2 regions of the Pseudomonas sp. Tul2A7 genome follow, and region 1 is predicted to be linked to the other one. Evidence: riboswitches for the same ligand, from Rfam matches in the RefSeq annotation. Region 1 holds a riboswitch; the other holds the start of a gene.
The links. A riboswitch is a leader RNA that binds a small molecule or an ion and turns the genes downstream of it on or off. The one in region 1 is predicted to bind cobalamin.

Region 1 (8,173 bases):
GCTGAGGGCGTTGCTGGAGATACGCAGGTTCTCGTGCATGTCCTCTGAAATCTTTACGATGCCCATATATGAATCCGATACGATGTGTATATGGATCGTATATTAGCCAAGCCCCCACCAAAATTGCAAACACACAGGCTGATCGTTCCCACGCTCCGCGTAGGAAGGCAGCCCGTGACGCTCCGCGTCACTGGACGCGGAGCGTCCCTAGAGGCATTCCTACGCGGAGCGTCGGAACGATCAACAGCCAAATCGCGGGCAAAAAAAAGCTGCCAAAACTGGCAGCAAAAACTTTAAGAACACGCGATGTATTGGCCTCAGCATAGACGCCGGATAATGACAGTGTCATGACAGCCACACATTCACTGAACCGCCCCTGCCCCGTCATCAGGATGTCATCAAGATCACGGCAGAATCCTCGCAAACCGTCTTGAGCCTCGCGACGGATGCTCTGCAAGGATTCCCATGAAAGACGACGCCTCGCTGTTTGCCGCCATCGACCTGGGCTCGAATGCCTTTCGCCTGATGATCGGCCAGTCGGTGCGCAGTCGAAAGGGCTTGCAGATCCAGGAAGTGAAAACCCTGCGTGAACCGGTGCGCCTTGCCGAAGGTTTTGACGGTGGTGCGCTGGATGCGTTGGCACTGGATCGCGGCTGGCAGGCATTGGCGCGGTTCGGCAAGAAGCTGCGCGGCTTCGAGGCCGGCCGAGTCCGTGCGGTGGCGACCAGTGCGGTGCGTGAGGCGAACAACGCGCAACTGTTTCTGGCCAGTGCCGAGCGGCATCTGGGCTTTCCCATCGACGTCATTTGCGGCCATGAAGAAGCGCGTCTGGTCTATGCCGGCGTGACCCACGCCTTGCCAAGCGCTGAAGACCTGCGCCTGGTGGTCGACATCGGCGGCGGCTCAACCGAGCTGATCCTCGGCCAAGGCTCACAACCGTTACTCACCGAAAGCATCGCCATCGGCAGCGGCACCTTGAGCACGCGCTTCTTTCGCGGCGGTGACGTGTCTGCCGGCGCGCTACAGGAGGCCGAACGCTTCGCCATCCTGCAGTTTGAAAAGGTTGCCCGGCGCTATCGTGCGCAGGGCTGGCAGCAGACCATCGGCTCTTCCGGCACCGCACGCATGCTGGCCAAAGTGCTCAAGGCCAATCGCCTCAACGACTTCGGCCAGGACGGCATCACCTACGGTGGCCTGCTGCGCCTGTCGCTGCTGCTGTTGAAGGTGAACAACGTGCAACAGCTCAAGCTTGCCGGCCTGCAACCACACCGCCAGAGCATTCTACCCGGCGGTCTGGTGTTGATGCTGGCGGCGTTCAAAGTGTTCGGCATTGCGCAAATGCTGCCCTCCGAACCGGGCCTGCGTTTAGGCGTGTTGCACGGTTTGATGAGCCAGCACTGATCCTCGCCACGGCAGATTCGTCTCCCCTTCAGCGGCTCGATCGACTACCATGCCGCCGTCGGTTCCCGAAGGGGACTAATAGGGAATCCGAGGTGCTTGCACAGCATTGATCGGAACTGCCCCCGCAACTGTAGGTGCCGAGCCTGCTCCACGACTGCCACTGGGTGAACCCCGGGAAGGCCGGAGCCAGGCGATGACGCATCAGTCAGGAGACCTGCCGGCACAGTGATTACTAACCGGCGGGGTGTCCGGGAAGGACATCGTGCCGTGTACTTCTTCTTTTGATGACCGGCCTTGCGCAGTTTCCCTGACCGCGTTCGATGGTGTGTTTCCGATCCGTACCCGCCTCGCTCCCCGTACGGTTCCCTTGGAGACTGCCCCATGCTGCTGCCCCGCATCGCCACCCTCATCACCGGCCTGACCCTTGGCGCCATGGCGCAGGCGGCACCGACGTTCTATCCGCTGACGATCGAAAACTGCGGCAGCACCCTGACCTTCCAGCACGCACCGACGCGCACCGTGACCATCGGCCAGGCCGGCACGGAAATGCTCTACGCCATGGGCCTGAGCGATAAAGTCGTCGGCACGTCACTGTGGTTCAACAATGTGCTGACGAAGTACAAAGCGCAGGACGACAAGATCCAGCGCCTGGCCGACAACGAGCCAAGTTTCGAATCGGTGATCGGCAAGCGCCCGGAACTGGTCGCCGTGGAGCTGGAATGGATGGTCGGCCCGCAAGGCGCGGTCGGCACCCGTGAGCAGTTTCATGAGCTGAAGATCCCGACCTACCTGCTGCCCTCCGATTGCGAGGCCAAGGACAACCTCGTCGGCGCCGATGGCACGCGGCTGGCACCGTTTCGCATCGATTCTATTTACAAGAGCGTGAGCCAACTGGCGCAGATCTTCGATGTTCAGGAGCGTGGTCAGCAACTCAATGATCAACTCAAGGCCAGCCTCGCCAAGTCGGTTGCCACCGCCCAAGGTAAACAACTGAAGGACGCCAGCGCGCTGGTGTGGTTCTCCAGCGCCGAAATGGATATCGAGCCATTCGTGGCCGGGCACAAAGGCATTCCCGATTTCATGCTCGACACCCTCGGCGTGCGCAACGTCGTGCAGTCCGATGAAGAGTGGCCAACAGTCGGTTGGGAAACCATCGCCAAAGCCAATCCGACCTTCCTCGTCATCGCGCGTATGGATCGCCGACGCTTCCCCGCTGACGACTATGAAAAGAAACTCGCCTTTCTGCGCAGCGACCCGGTGACACGCAACATGGACGCGGTGAAACACAACCGCATCATCATTCTTGACGCCATGGCCATGCAGGCGAGCCTGCGCATGTTCGACGGCATCGAGCAACTGGCCACAGCCATCAACGGCTATGACCTGTCGCAATGAGTGCCAGCCTGATCCGTACGTTGCTGGCCCTGGCGACACTGTTGATTGCAGTGATTGCCGGCGTGGCCATTGGTGAAACCTCGATTGAACCGGGCGTGGTGGTGCAAGTGCTGGCCAACAAGCTGTGGGGCGCCGGGCATGTGCTCGACCCTATCGATGAAGGCATCGTCTGGAACTATCGCCTGACCCGCGCACTGGTCGCGGCGGCGTGCGGTGCCGGGTTGGCCACGTGCGGAGTGATTTTGCAGTCGCTGCTGCGTAACCCTTTGGCCGATCCGTATCTGCTGGGGATTTCTGCCGGGGCTTCGACCGGTGCGGTGATGGTGGCGTTGCTCGGTGTTGGCGCCGGGCTCATCTCGCTGTCAGTCGGAGCTTTCGCCGGCGCAGTCACGGCGTTCGTGCTGGTGATTGTACTGGCGCGGGTCAGCGGTTCGGCCAGCGGCACCGGGCAGATCATTCTTGCGGGGATCGCCGGTTCGCAGTTATTCAATGCGCTGACGGCGTTTCTGATTACCCGTTCGGCCAGCTCCGAGCAGGCACGCGGGATCATGTTCTGGCTGTTGGGCAATCTCGGTGGCGTGCGCTGGCCGTCGGTGTGGCTGGCGGTGCCGGTGGCCGTGTTGGGGTTGGTCGTGTGCCTGTGGCATCGGCGGGCGTTGGATGCGTTTACCTTTGGCGCGGATTCGGCGGCATCCCTCGGCATTCCGGTGCGACGTGTGCAGATTCTATTGATTGGCTGCGCGGCGCTGGTGACGGCGGTGATGGTGTCGATTGTCGGTTCGATCGGTTTTGTCGGCCTGGTGATTCCCCACGCTGCGCGCCTGTTGCTTGGCACCGGGCATGCACGACTGCTGCCGGCCAGTGCGTTGGGCGGCGCGGTGTTTTTGATTGCTGCTGACGTGCTGTCGCGCACGCTGATCAAGGGTCAGGTGATTCCGGTCGGGGTGATTACCGCGCTGGTCGGTGCGCCGGTGTTTGCCTTGATTCTGGTTGGCCGCAGGTCCGCACGATGAACAGTGTTCTGAGTTGTTCCAGGTTGACGTTCAAGGTGCGCGGCGCCGAGTTGCTCAATGGTGTCAGCCTTGAGGTTCAGCGCGGCGAGACACTGGGCATCGTCGGGCCGAATGGCTCGGGTAAATCCACCCTGTTGAAGTTGCTGGCCGGGCTGCGTGAACCGAGCGCTGGCGAGGTCCTGCTTGAAGGTCAGCGCTTGAGCAAAATGGCCCGGCGCAGCATTGCGCAAAAACTCGCGGTCGTTGAACAACAGGCCGACACCGATGACGGCATTCGCGTGTTCGACGCTGTGGCGCTGGGGCGCACACCTTGGCTGTCGGCGCTGCAACCGTGGTCGGCAGCGGACGACGCCATTGTCCAGCAGGCGCTCACCGACGTTGATGCGATGCACCTGCGTACACGCCTGTGGCGCAGCCTGTCGGGTGGTGAGCAACAGCGGGTTCACATCGCTCGGGCCTTGGCGCAGCGACCGCAGATTCTGTTGCTCGACGAGCCGGCCAACCACCTCGATATTCAGCATCAACTGACCATTCTCAATGTGGTGCAGGCGCTGACGGTAACCACGCTGATCGCGCTGCATGATCTTAATCAGGCGTTGAAATGCGATCGTCTGGCGGTGCTGGAGCGCGGGCGATTGGTGGCGTTGGGCGCGCCGCTGGAGGTGCTGACACCGCAGCGGTTACAGGACACTTTCGGGGTCAGGGCGCATTACCTGACGGACCCGTTTGATGGGGCGCAGATTCTTCGATTTCACTCATGACGTTGTGCATGTGTGTTGTCTGCCATACCGGGTCAGCGTCGACATCGATGATCTCGAAACCCTGCCGCTGCCAGAACTCGATGGCCCCCGGCAGAAACGGATGGGTGTGCAGGTAGATCACCTCTACTCCGTCGGCGAGTGCCAGGTCTTTGAGTGATCGATAAATCGCACCGGCCAACCCGGAACGCCGCTGCGATGGCAGGACAAACAGACGGACGATTTCCACCACTTTAAGGTTCGGATAGGGCAAGTTCGGGAAGCGCCCGTCGTAAGGGAGATAGCCGATGGAGGCAACAATCTGCCCTTCGTGGCGAGCAATCAGAAAGCGCCCTGCCCCACGCAAATAAACCTCGGTGAACCGCGCCAGATCATCAGGCATACCGGTCGCGCTGAGCTTGGGGAAAAGCTCGGCACGGGCCTTTAAGACAAAATCGAGAACTTCAGGAATGTCTGCGTCAGACACTGCCTGGATAACGGGTTGATCACTCATGTAGCGGCAAACACCTGGGATGCGGCTGGACACATTAACAATTGCGGGTCACTCGAGGCCATCCAAAATCGCCTGACTTACGCAAAACCCTGTGGGAGCGAGCCTGCTCGCGAAGGCGGCAGATCATCCAACATTGATGTTGACTGACAAGACGCTTTCGCGAGCAGGCTCGCTCCCACAGGTTTTGTGTTTCATGCAGCCAGAGCGTTACGCCAATTCTTTGCGCAGCTGCCGTGCGGCGGTGACCATATGCACCAGCGCCGCTTCGGTCTCCGGCCAGCCACGGGTTTTCAAGCCGCAGTCCGGGTTGACCCACAGCCGCTCGGCCGGAATCCGCTTGGCCGCCTTGCGCAGCAGATTCGCCATTTCCGAAGCATCCGGGATGCGTGGCGAGTGGATGTCGTAGACGCCCGGGCCAATTTCGTTCGGATAGGCGAAGGCTTCGAAGGCATCCAGCAGCTCCATGTCCGAACGCGAGGTTTCGATGGTGATCACGTCGGCATCCATCGCCGCGATGGACTCGATCACATCATTGAACTCGCTGTAGCACATGTGCGTGTGGATCTGCGTTTCGTCGCTCACACCCGAGGCGCACAAGCGGAATACTTCCGTCGCCCAGTCCAGATAATGCTGCCACTGCGCCTGGCGCAACGGCAGACCTTCACGGAACGCGGCTTCGTCGATCTGCACGATCTTGATGCCAGCGGCTTCCAGATCCACCACTTCGTCGCGAATCGCCAGCGCCAGTTGCCGCGCCTGCACTTCACGGCTCACGTCCTCACGGGGGAACGACCACATCAGCATGGTCACCGGGCCGGTCAGCATGCCTTTCATGACCTTATCGGTCAGCCCTTGGGCGTAGCGAATCCACTCGACGGTCATGGCTTTCGGACGGCTGAGGTCGCCGAAGATCACCGCCGGTTTCACGCAGCGCGAACCGTAGCTTTGCACCCAGCCAAAACGGCTGAACACGTAGCCATCGAGTTGCTCGGCGAAGTACTCGACCATGTCGTTGCGCTCAGCTTCACCGTGCACCAGCACATCGAGGCCCAGACGCTCCTGGATTTCCACCGCGTGGCGGATTTCGCTGTGCATGGCTTCGGTGTACTCGGCTTCGGTCAGCTTGCCTTGTTTGAACGACTGGCGAGCGAGACGGATCGACGCGGTTTGCGGAAACGAACCGATTGTCGTGGTCGGGAACAGCGGCAGATCGAGTCCGGCGCGTTGCTTGGCAATACGCTGGGCGAACAGCGATTGACGCTGGCTGTCCTTGGCCGTAATCGCGGCGACACGGGCCTGAACGGCCGGTTTGTGAATGCGCGGCGACGCCGCGCGGGCAGCCTGCACCGAACGGCTTTCGGTCAGCGCGCGCAGCACTTTCGGCGCTTCAGGTTCATTGACCGCTTGCGCCAGCACCGCGACTTCTTTGCACTTCTGCACAGCGAAAGCCAGCCAGCTTTTCAACTCGGCATCCAGTTTGTCTTCACGAGCCAGATCCACCGGGCTGTGCAGCAACGAGCAGGACGGCGCGACCCACAGGCGCTCACCCAGACGCTCATGGGCATGCTGCAACGTCGCCAGCGCGTTTTCCAGATCGCAGCGCCAGACGTTACGCCCATTGACCACGCCCAGGGACAACACTTTGTAGGCCGGCAGACGATCGAGAATGGTCGGGTACTGTTCCGGTGCGCGCACCAGATCGATGTGCAAACCGTCGACCGGCAGGTTCGCCGCCAGACCGAGGTTTTCTTCCAGGCCACCGAAGTAAGTAGCCAACAGTTTCTTCAACGGATCACGCTGGATCTGGTTATAGGCACGCTCGAAAGCGTTCTTCCATTCCTGCGGCAGGTCGAGCACCAGAATCGGTTCGTCGATCTGCACCCACTCGACGCCTTGAGCAGCGAGACGCGCGAAGATCTGGCCGTACAGCGGCAGCAAACGATCAAGCAATTCCAGCTTGTCGAACTCGGCACCTTTGGCCTTGCCCAGCCACAGATACGTCAGCGGGCCGATGATCACCGGTTTGACGTTATGGCCCAGTGCGCGCGCTTCTTCGACTTCTTCGAACAACTGCTCCCAACCCAGCTGGAACTGTTGATCCGCACTGAATTCCGGGACGAGGTAGTGGTAGTTGGTGTCGAACCACTTGGTCATCTCTTGGGCGTGCGCACCGCCGCAACAACTGTCGCTGACGCCACGGGCCATGGCGAACAGGGTCTGCAGAGTGGCTTTGCCGTCGTGTGGACGGAAGCGTTCCGGGATCACACCGAACATCAGCGAGTGGGTCAGAACCTGGTCGTACCAGGCGAAATCGCCGACCGGCAGCAGTTCGATGCCGGCGTTTTTCTGCAAGTCCCAATGGGCCTTGCGCAGCTCGCGACCGACGTCACGCAGGCCTGCCTCGTTCAGTTCTCCTTTCCAGAACGCCTCTTGCGCTTTCTTCAGTTCGCGGTCGCGACCGATGCGCGGAAATCCAAGGGAATGGGCCAGTGCCATAACAAACAACTCCAATGTCCTGTTGATGGCGGCCATTGTCGGCATCGATCACTAATGAGACAAACTCAATTTAATCTTGATCAACACAAGTTTCCCTCATGATCAAATGATCACAGCCTGTCACCTGTAAACACTTCAGAGCTGAGAGCGCGCGAGAAGGCTGAGCGGTTTTCGCGGCAGCAAATTTCTCGGTAATTCAAGCTGTTCGTCGCCATGTAGACGCCCTTTGAAAACTCGATGACGCCTCCGTATAAACGCACCCGAAAGCACCCCAACAGGTCTGTGATTTCGATCTATCGTTAGATCGAAATGGCTGTATTTGCGACCGACTAAAGGTTGCGACAGCCGATGTCTGAGCCTATGTTGCACGCGAGTCTTTTCCCCGCGATTGGAACGCGATCAACACCATTAAGAGGTGAAGAAATGTCAAAGGAATCACGCCCTGCCGTACTTGGGCTGATAGGCAACACTCCGCTGGTGCAAGTCACCCGCTTCGACACTGGGCCTTGCACGCTGTTTCTCAAACTCGAATCGCAGAACCCCGGTGGTTCGATCAAGGACCGCATCGGTCTGGCGATGATCGATGCGGCTGAACGTGATGGTCGCCTGCAACCCGG
Region 2 (8,173 bases), 180 kb from region 1:
GCGAGTCGGGTAGTTGGCGAGAATCAACGCGATGCGTTTTTCGCCATTCGACACCCGCGCCAGATCGATCCAGCGCCTTGCCAGTTCAGCGACAAAATCCATGCGCTCGGGTTGCGCGCGATAGCAGACCACATCGGACTGACTGCGCTCGCTGCGCCAGGCCAGATCCTTGAAGCTGATCGGTCGGCTGATGATGCGCCCGTCGAGTTCCGGCAAGGCAATGTGCATGGCCAGATCACGTGGGCCGAGGCCCTGCTCGCTGTCGCGCCAACCGGGCTCGTTGTCTTGCGCGCAAATCGCTTGAATCACCGGAATATTGCGGCGAAACGGCCGCAAGTGCGGCGCTTCCGGGCTGGACTGGGCGAACCCGGTGGTGTTAAGAATCACCCCCGCCTCCACTTCGTCCAGCCAATCCTCGACCACCGTCAGGCAGCCGGGCTCTTTCAGACTGGCCACGGCGATCGGCAGCGGATTCAGCCCTGCCGCCTGCAAGCGCTGGCAGAAAACATCGATGAACGCGGTGTTCGCCGCTTGCAAATGCGAGCGGTAAAACAACACCGCCGCGACCGGGTTCTCGGGCAGCCATTCGGCTTGCCAGTCACTCAATGCGGCGGTGGTTTTTTGTGGATGGTAAATCGCCGTGCGCGGCAGGGTTTGCGGTTCGTCCCAAGCGTAATCACGGGCGAGCCAACGGTTGGCCAGGCAGCGGAAGAAATCCAGCGCATTGCCAAGACCGCCCTGACGCAAGAACTGCCAGAGCCGGTCGCGATCCTCGGCGTTGACGGTGCTCAAGTCGCTGAGCTCCGGATCGGGACGGTCATCGCCCGGTACCAGAATCACCTGCACACCACGCTCGGACAACTCGATCAGACGCTCGACACCGTAACGCCAATAGGCGATGCCGCCGTGCAGCGAGATCAGGATCACCTTGGCGTGGCGCAGCACTTCGTCGACGTACAGATCGACCGAAGCGTGATTCTGCACCTGCATCGGATTGGCCAGACGCAGGCTCGGGTAATCTTCCGGCAACTGCTGCGCCGCTTCGGCGAGCAGCGCCAGGCTGGAGTCGCCGCTGCACAGGATCACCAGCTCGGCGGGGGTTTGGCCAAGGTCGGCAATGTTGTCATCCGAGACGAAACCGCCGGGCTGTGTCCTGAGCAGGTGCATGGCTTAAACGCTGAGCGCAGCGCGCAGTTGCGCTTCGAGTTGGGCGGCGTCGAGTTGCTGGCCGATCAATACCAGACGGGTAACGCGCGCTTCATCGGCGCCCCACTGACGGTCGAAATGCTTGTCGAAACGCGTGCCCACGCCCTGGATCAACAGGCGCATCGGCTTGTTTGGAATGGCGGCGAAACCTTTGACACGGAGGATGCCGTGCTTGACCACCAGTTGCGTCAGCGCGTCGAGCAGCAGGCTTTCGTCGGCTTGCGGCAGTTCGATGGAGATTGAATCGAAAGCGTCGTGATCGTGGTCATCGTGATCGTCATCGCCTTCACCATGGTGGTGATCGTGATGACTGTGACGGCTGTCGATGTGTTCTTCGGAACCGGCGCCGAGGCCGATCAGCACATCCAGCGGCAGACGGCCGTTGCTGGCTTCGATGATTTTCACCGCCGGTGGCAGCTCTTCGGCGACTTCAGCGCGCACGCGAGCGAGATCTTCCGGGCTGGTCTGGTCGGCCTTGTTGAGGATGACGAGGTCGGCGCTGGCCAGTTGGTCGGCGAACAGTTCGTGCAGCGGCGATTCGTGATCGAGGTTCGGGTCGAGTTTGCGCTGCGCATCGACTTGATCCGGGAATGCGGCGAAGGTGCCAGCGGCCACGGCCGGGCTGTCGACCACGGTGATCACTGCGTCAACGGTGCAGGCGCTGCGGATTTCCGGCCACTGGAAGGCTTGCACCAGCGGTTTTGGCAGGGCCAGGCCCGAGGTTTCGATGAGGATGTGGTCGAGATCGCCGCGACGGGCGACCAGTTCGCGCATCACCGGGAAGAATTCTTCCTGAACGGTGCAGCACAGGCAGCCGTTGGCCAGTTCGTAAACGCGGCCGGTGGCTTCTTCTTCGGTGCAGCCGATGGTGCATTGCTTGAGGATTTCACCGTCGATGCCCAACTCGCCGAACTCGTTGACAATCACCGCGATGCGCCGGCCCTGCGCGTTGTCGAGCATGTGCCGCAGCAATGTGGTTTTGCCCGAGCCGAGGAAGCCGGTGACGATGGTGACGGGGAGTTTGGCCAGTGTTTTCATCGGTATGCCCTTTGGCAAGCGGCGGGCATACGGGACGAGAACCGGCAACGCGCGTGCGCGCCGGAAGCGTTCGCCACCGGATCACCCCGCCCGGTTGTAGTGAGAAACTGTGACGAGGCAGGTCTCCTGGCTGACGGTGTTCAGGCGCTGGGCCTGGCGTTGGCTGCGCCTTCCCGCTGGCTCATCGATTGAGCTGGCAGTGGCGTGGCAGCGAACATCACCGTTCACAGTTGCGGGGGCAGCCGCGGCATTGACCGCGTTCCCTTCTTAGCTTCGGCGTGGGCCGAAGAACCTCGAAGGCGCAAGGCTACGCATGGTGTGGTTTTGGGTCAATGTTTGGATTGGGGGTATATCCGTTGCTGCGGGTGCGGCCGCTGACGGTTTCGCTCTTACAGCGAGTCACCTTTTCCAAACGCCGAAAAGGTAACCCAAAAGGCTTTGCCCCGGCGTACGGCACTTCGCTGAGGCTCAGTGTTCCCTCGCTACGGTGTCCATCCGGGGGCATCGCCTACGGTTTGCTTCGCTGCACCTCCTCTCGATGTATGCGGCTACGCCGCACGGCGCTGCGCGCCTACCCCCGGATGAACACCTTCGCTCGGCCTGCCGAAGGGGCAAAAAAGCCAGATCAAAAGCCAGATCAAGAGCCAAAGCCAGATCAAGAGCCCCTCACCCTAGCCCTCTCCCGGAGGGAGAGGGGACTGACCGAGTGGTTTGGGAGATGTACGCCGACGTGCGATACCGCGTCGAACGCGCATTTTGAAAAGCCCAAAAATCGGCTCCCTCTCCCTCGGGAGAGGGCTGGGGTGAGGGGCAGCAACAACGCAAATCAACAGCCGAACACCCGCGCTCTTCACCACTCAATAGGCCGAGTGGCAGCTCGCCTGCTTTTGATCTTGGAGCCCATCGGCAGGCTGAGTGGAGGGATTGATCCGGGGGTGGGAGCGCAGCGACCGTTTGGCGCAGCCAAACACAGCGAGAGGAGGTGCAGCGAAGCAAACCGGAGACGCTGCGCCCGGATCGATCCCGGAGCGAAGGAACCCCGAGCTTTAGCGAGCGGGCCGAACGTCAGGGCGAAGACCTTTTGGTTACTTTTGGGGCGTTTGCCAAAAGTGACCCGCCGTAAGGGCGGAACCGTAATCAGCCACACCCGCAGCAACGGATATACACCCACAAAATTGACTAAAATCCCCAACCCATGCTCTCCTACACAACTTGTTACGGGTGCCCTTCACAGGGTGAAACGGGAAACCGGTGAATCATGTGCTTTACTCAAGCCCATGTCAGTCCGGTGCTGCCCCCGCAACGGTAAGCGAGCGAAGCGTCAAAACCACTGTGTCAGCAAGGCATGGGAAGGTGACGCTTGCAGGTCGGCCTGACGCCAACCCCTCGTGAGCCCGGAGACCGGCCCGCAACACACAGCCCGCACCTTGTGCGTCGCTGAACATAACAAACCCGCGGTGGGCGGGCGCTGTTCGAACCTCTGCGAGCCCGACCCGCAGGGGTTTTCATGCGCTCGATTCACCCACTGACATTCCAGAGGGAAGCGCCATGTCGATCATCAGCAGCACCGGCAGCAACACGGACAAAATTTCCAGCACCGCCACCCTGAGTCAACGCCTGAGCGCCGCGATCTTTGCGTCGATCCTCGGCGCCAGCCTGGTCTACTTCGCCGGTTTCTCGCACATCGAAGCGGTGCACAACGCCGCCCACGATACCCGCCACAGCGCCGCGTTCCCGTGCCACTGAGACCTGCCGACATGATCAAGCGTATTGCGCAAACCGCAGGTTTCACCGGTCTGCTGGCCGCCCTGCTCCTCACCCTGCTGCAAAGCTTCTGGGTCTCGCCGCTGATTCTTCAGGCAGAGACCTTCGAAAAAGCCGAACCCGTGGCTGAAGTTCACGAACACGCCGCCGGCGCCGCTGCGCACACCCACGATGCCGAGGCCTGGGAGCCGGAAAACGGCTGGCAGCGCGTAGTCTCGACCACTGGCGGTAATCTGGTCGTAGCCGTCGGTTTCGCCCTGATGCTCGCCGGCCTCTACACCCTGCGCGCACCGACCAAAACCTCGCAAGGCCTGCTCTGGGGCCTGGCCGGTTACGCCACTTTCGTCCTCGCGCCGACCCTGGGCCTGCCGCCTGAGTTGCCGGGCACAGCCGCTGCGGATCTGGCCTCGCGTCAGATGTGGTGGATCGGCACGGCCGCTTCGACTGCGGTCGGGCTGTCGTTGATCGCGTTCAGCCGTCACTGGCTGATGAAGATCCTCGGCGTGGCGATTCTTGCCGTACCGCACGTGATCGGCGCACCGCAGCCGCAAGTGCATTCGATGCTCGCTCCCGAGGCATTGGAAGCCCAGTTCAAAATCGCTTCGCAGTTGACCAACGTAGCGTTCTGGCTGGCCCTGGGCCTGATCAGCGCCTGGTTGTTCCGCCGCAAAAGCGCTGGCCAATACCACGCATGACCCATGACCGCGCAGCGCCGACCTTCGTGGTCGGTCTGGGCTGCCAGCGCGGCTGCCCTGCCAGCACGCTGCGCGCGTTACTCGACCAAGCCCTACAGGCACATCGCATTGAACTTCAAACGGTCAAGGCATTGGCCAGCATCGACCTGAAGCGCGACGAGCCAGGCCTGCAAGAACTTGCCGCTCAGTTGGCTTTGCCCTTGCTGTACTTCAGCAGTGAGGAACTGGCCAGTTATCAGCAACGACTCAGCCACCATTCGCAAATCGCCTACGAACGAACCGGCTGCTATGGCGTTGCCGAAAGCGCTGCGCTGGCCCTCGCCGAACAGTTGATTCAGGCTCCGGCAAAACTGCTGATTTCCCGGCAAAAATACGCTCAGGCAACGTTGGCATTGGCCGGCGCGGCGTAAAATCCCGATAATCCCCGCCATTGATCATGAGCGTTGTTCATCTGCAACGCGGTCGTGCCCTTTTTTACTCAGGATTCAACGATGACCGTCTACTTCATCGGCGCCGGCCCCGGCGACCCGGAATTGATCACTGTCAAAGGCCAGCGGCTGATCCGCAGTTGCCCGGTGATTATCTACGCAGGCTCGTTGGTGCCGGCGGCAGTGCTCGACGGCCATCAAGCCGAAACGGTGGTCAACAGCGCTGAATTGCATCTGGAACAGATCATCGAACTGATCAAAACCGCGCATGCCAAGGGCCACGATGTGGCGCGGGTGCATTCCGGTGATCCGAGCCTGTATGGCGCGATTGGTGAGCAGATTCGTTATCTGCGTGAGTTGAATATCCCGTTCGAAATCATCCCGGGAGTGACGGCAACGGCAGCCTGTGCCGCGTTGCTCGGAGCGGAACTGACCCTGCCGGATGTTTCACAAAGTGTGATTCTGACCCGCTATGCCGATAAAACCGCCATGCCGGCAGGCGAAGAACTCGGCAGTCTGGCGCAGCACGGCGCGACCATGGCGATTCATCTGGGGGTCAATCATCTGGAGAAGATTCTGGCGGAACTGCTGCCGCATTACGGCGCCGACTGCCCGATTGCGGTGATTCACCGGGCGACGTGGCCGGATCAGGACTGGGTGGTCGGGACGCTGGCAGATATTGCTGAAAAGGTTGAGGCCAAGGGGTTTCGGCGTACGGCGTTGATTCTGGTGGGTCGCGTTTTGGGCAGTGAGGTGTTTAGCGAATCATCGTTGTATCGCGCCGGGCATGCTCACCTCTATCGCCCATGAAGGCCCCTTCGCGAGCAGGCTCGCTCCCACATTTGGAATGCGATCAAATGTGGGAGCGAGCCTGCTCGCGAATGCATTCCTGAATGTCACCCATAAAAAAACGGCGCTCACGGGGCGCCGTTTTTCATGTCCGCAGCGAACACCTTAGTAGTAGGCGTTTTCTTTCTGCGTGTGGTCGGTCACGTCGCGAACGCCCTTCAGTTCAGGGATGCGCTCGAGCAAGGTGCGCTCAATGCCTTCCTTCAGGGTTACGTCCGCCTGGCCGCAGCCCTGGCAACCGCCTCCGAACTGCAGAACGGCGATGCCGTCTTCAACCACATCGATCAGGCTGACCTGACCGCCGTGGCTGGCCAGCCCCGGGTTGATTTCGGTTTGCAGGTAGTAGTTGATGCGCTCGTTGACCGGGCTTTCGGCGTTGACCATCGGCACTTTGGCGTTTGGCGCCTTGATGGTCAGCTGGCCGCCCATGCGGTCGGTGGCGTAGTCGACCACGGCGTCATCGAGAAACGCTTCGCTGAAGTGATCGATATACGCGGTGAAGCTTTTCAGCCCCAGCGCGGTGTCTTCAGGTTTTTCTTCGCCCGGCTTGCAGTAGGCAATGCAGGTTTCGGCGTACTGGGTGCCAGGCTGGGTGATGAAGACGCGGATGCCAATGCCCGGGGTGTTCTGCTTGGAGAGCAGATCAGCCAGGTAATCGTGGGCGGCGTCGGTAATGGTAATAGCGGTCATGGAAACTCCTCGCAGGCTTGGGCGCAGTTTACGCCAATCGTTGCGCCGGACAAAGTCCTAGTATTTTTGTCGGGAAAGATTCTCGTCGGGCTCGTCGTCGATTCGCGCCTTGAGCCAGCGATAGCTGCGTTTTTCCACCCATTCGTAGCTCAACCAGGAGCCGACGCCGATGGCCAGCGCACACACGACAAACATCAAATACGGATTGATGCCGTAGCGCCGGGCCAGATAACCGCCTGCCGACAGCACCAGAACGTGCATCAGATACACCGAATACGAGCAATCGCCGAGGAGCTTGAGGACGCGACTGCGCTCGACATAACGCTCAAGTGAGATACACGCCATCACCAGCACCGCACTCGGTACGCCCCAGTTGAGCAACCTCGGCGCCGGTGCCAAATGATAAATCGCCAGCAACGCCACGACGATGGTGGCCAGTGGCAGCCACAGTCCCGCACCGATCCAGCCCCGGCGATAGAGCATGCCGATGCCGATCCCCAGCAGAAACTCATAGACGATGTCCGAACGGTAAAACTCGCTGATCCAGCCAAACCCGGTCCACGCCTGACTCACTGCAAACAGCAACGCCGCGACTACCAGCAGGCGCACCTGCAGGCGGAACAGCAACGCCCAGGCAAACAGCACGTAAAACAGGATTTCGTAATTTAGCGTCCAGCCAACATTCAGCGTCGGATAGATACCGTAGCCGCCGGGGTTCTCAGTCGGAATGAACAGCAACGACAGCAGCAGATGCCCCCAGTCCACAGACTGATCCGGCAGCAACGGCTGGGCGAACACCACGAGTAGCGCCATCAGCAGTGTGTACAGCCAATACGCCGGGACGATGCGAAACAGCCGATAAAGCAGAAACCGCGCGGGCGGCAGTGGTTTGTTTTCGGTCGAGAGGAAAATCACCAGGCCGCTGATGACGAAGAATATATCCACGCCCACTGCGCCTTTGTCGATGAACAATTGCCCGATCGGCCCGTGTGCCTTGAAGTCGAAGAAAATCTGCATGAAGTGATGGCAGACCACCGTCCACGCGGCAAGCGCACGCAGGGCTTGCACTGAAATCAACATCTGCCGCTCCCGTCCACAATTCCTGAAACCACCGCAGATCCCTTGTAGGAGTGAGCCTGCTCGCGATGGCGGCGGCACATTCAACATCTCCAGTGCCTGATTTTCCGCTATCGCGAGCAGGCTCACTCCTACAGGGGTTTTGCGGTGTCACTTGAAGTTGGGACAGCAGCCTCGCCTGAAACGATCAAAGATTCTCGTAGCGGTTCATGTCCAGCACACCCTCTTCCACCGGGTCGGTTTCGTGGATGTACTGACTCAAATCGTGGAAATAGAACCAGAATTGCGGATGGCTGCGACGGATCCCCCAACGTTCGACGATTTTCTCGAAGCGATTGGCATCCTTGGCGTTTTCCATTGCATCGACAAACGCCGGCACCTGATCGGCCGGGACATTAAAGATGAAGTTCGGATAACTGCTGAGCA

Region 2: it holds a riboswitch for cobalamin, as region 1 does, so the genes downstream of both, ACOYXJ_RS25745 (CbtB domain-containing protein) here and ACOYXJ_RS26495 (ABC transporter substrate-binding protein) in region 1, are expected to answer to the same signal.

Annotation. Positions count from the first base shown of each region.
Region 1 is NZ_CP186499.1:5,959,218-5,967,390, forward strand. Features, by position in the region: gene ACOYXJ_RS26485 (ParD-like family protein) at 1-66, opposite strand, end outside; gene ACOYXJ_RS26490 (Ppx/GppA phosphatase family protein) at 466-1,401, shown strand; cobalamin riboswitch at 1,444-1,637, shown strand; gene ACOYXJ_RS26495 (ABC transporter substrate-binding protein) at 1,783-2,796, shown strand; gene ACOYXJ_RS26500 (FecCD family ABC transporter permease) at 2,805-3,809, shown strand; gene ACOYXJ_RS26505 (ABC transporter ATP-binding protein) at 3,806-4,570, shown strand; gene ACOYXJ_RS26510 (GNAT family N-acetyltransferase) at 4,509-5,060, opposite strand; gene metE (5-methyltetrahydropteroyltriglutamate--homocysteine S-methyltransferase) at 5,268-7,556, opposite strand; gene ACOYXJ_RS26520 (pyridoxal-phosphate dependent enzyme) at 7,980-8,173, shown strand, end outside.
Region 2 is NZ_CP186499.1:5,781,939-5,790,111, forward strand. Features, by position in the region: gene cobN (cobaltochelatase subunit CobN) at 1-1,167, opposite strand, end outside; gene cobW (cobalamin biosynthesis protein CobW) at 1,171-2,244, opposite strand; cobalamin riboswitch at 2,344-2,555, opposite strand; cobalamin riboswitch at 3,447-3,668, shown strand; gene ACOYXJ_RS25745 (CbtB domain-containing protein) at 3,793-3,990, shown strand; gene ACOYXJ_RS25750 (CbtA family protein) at 4,002-4,703, shown strand; gene ACOYXJ_RS25755 (cobalamin biosynthesis protein) at 4,700-5,113, shown strand; gene cobM (precorrin-4 C(11)-methyltransferase) at 5,195-5,941, shown strand; gene nfuA (Fe-S biogenesis protein NfuA) at 6,086-6,670, opposite strand; gene ACOYXJ_RS25770 (acyltransferase family protein) at 6,728-7,750, opposite strand; gene ACOYXJ_RS25775 (fatty acid cis/trans isomerase) at 7,935-8,173, opposite strand, start outside.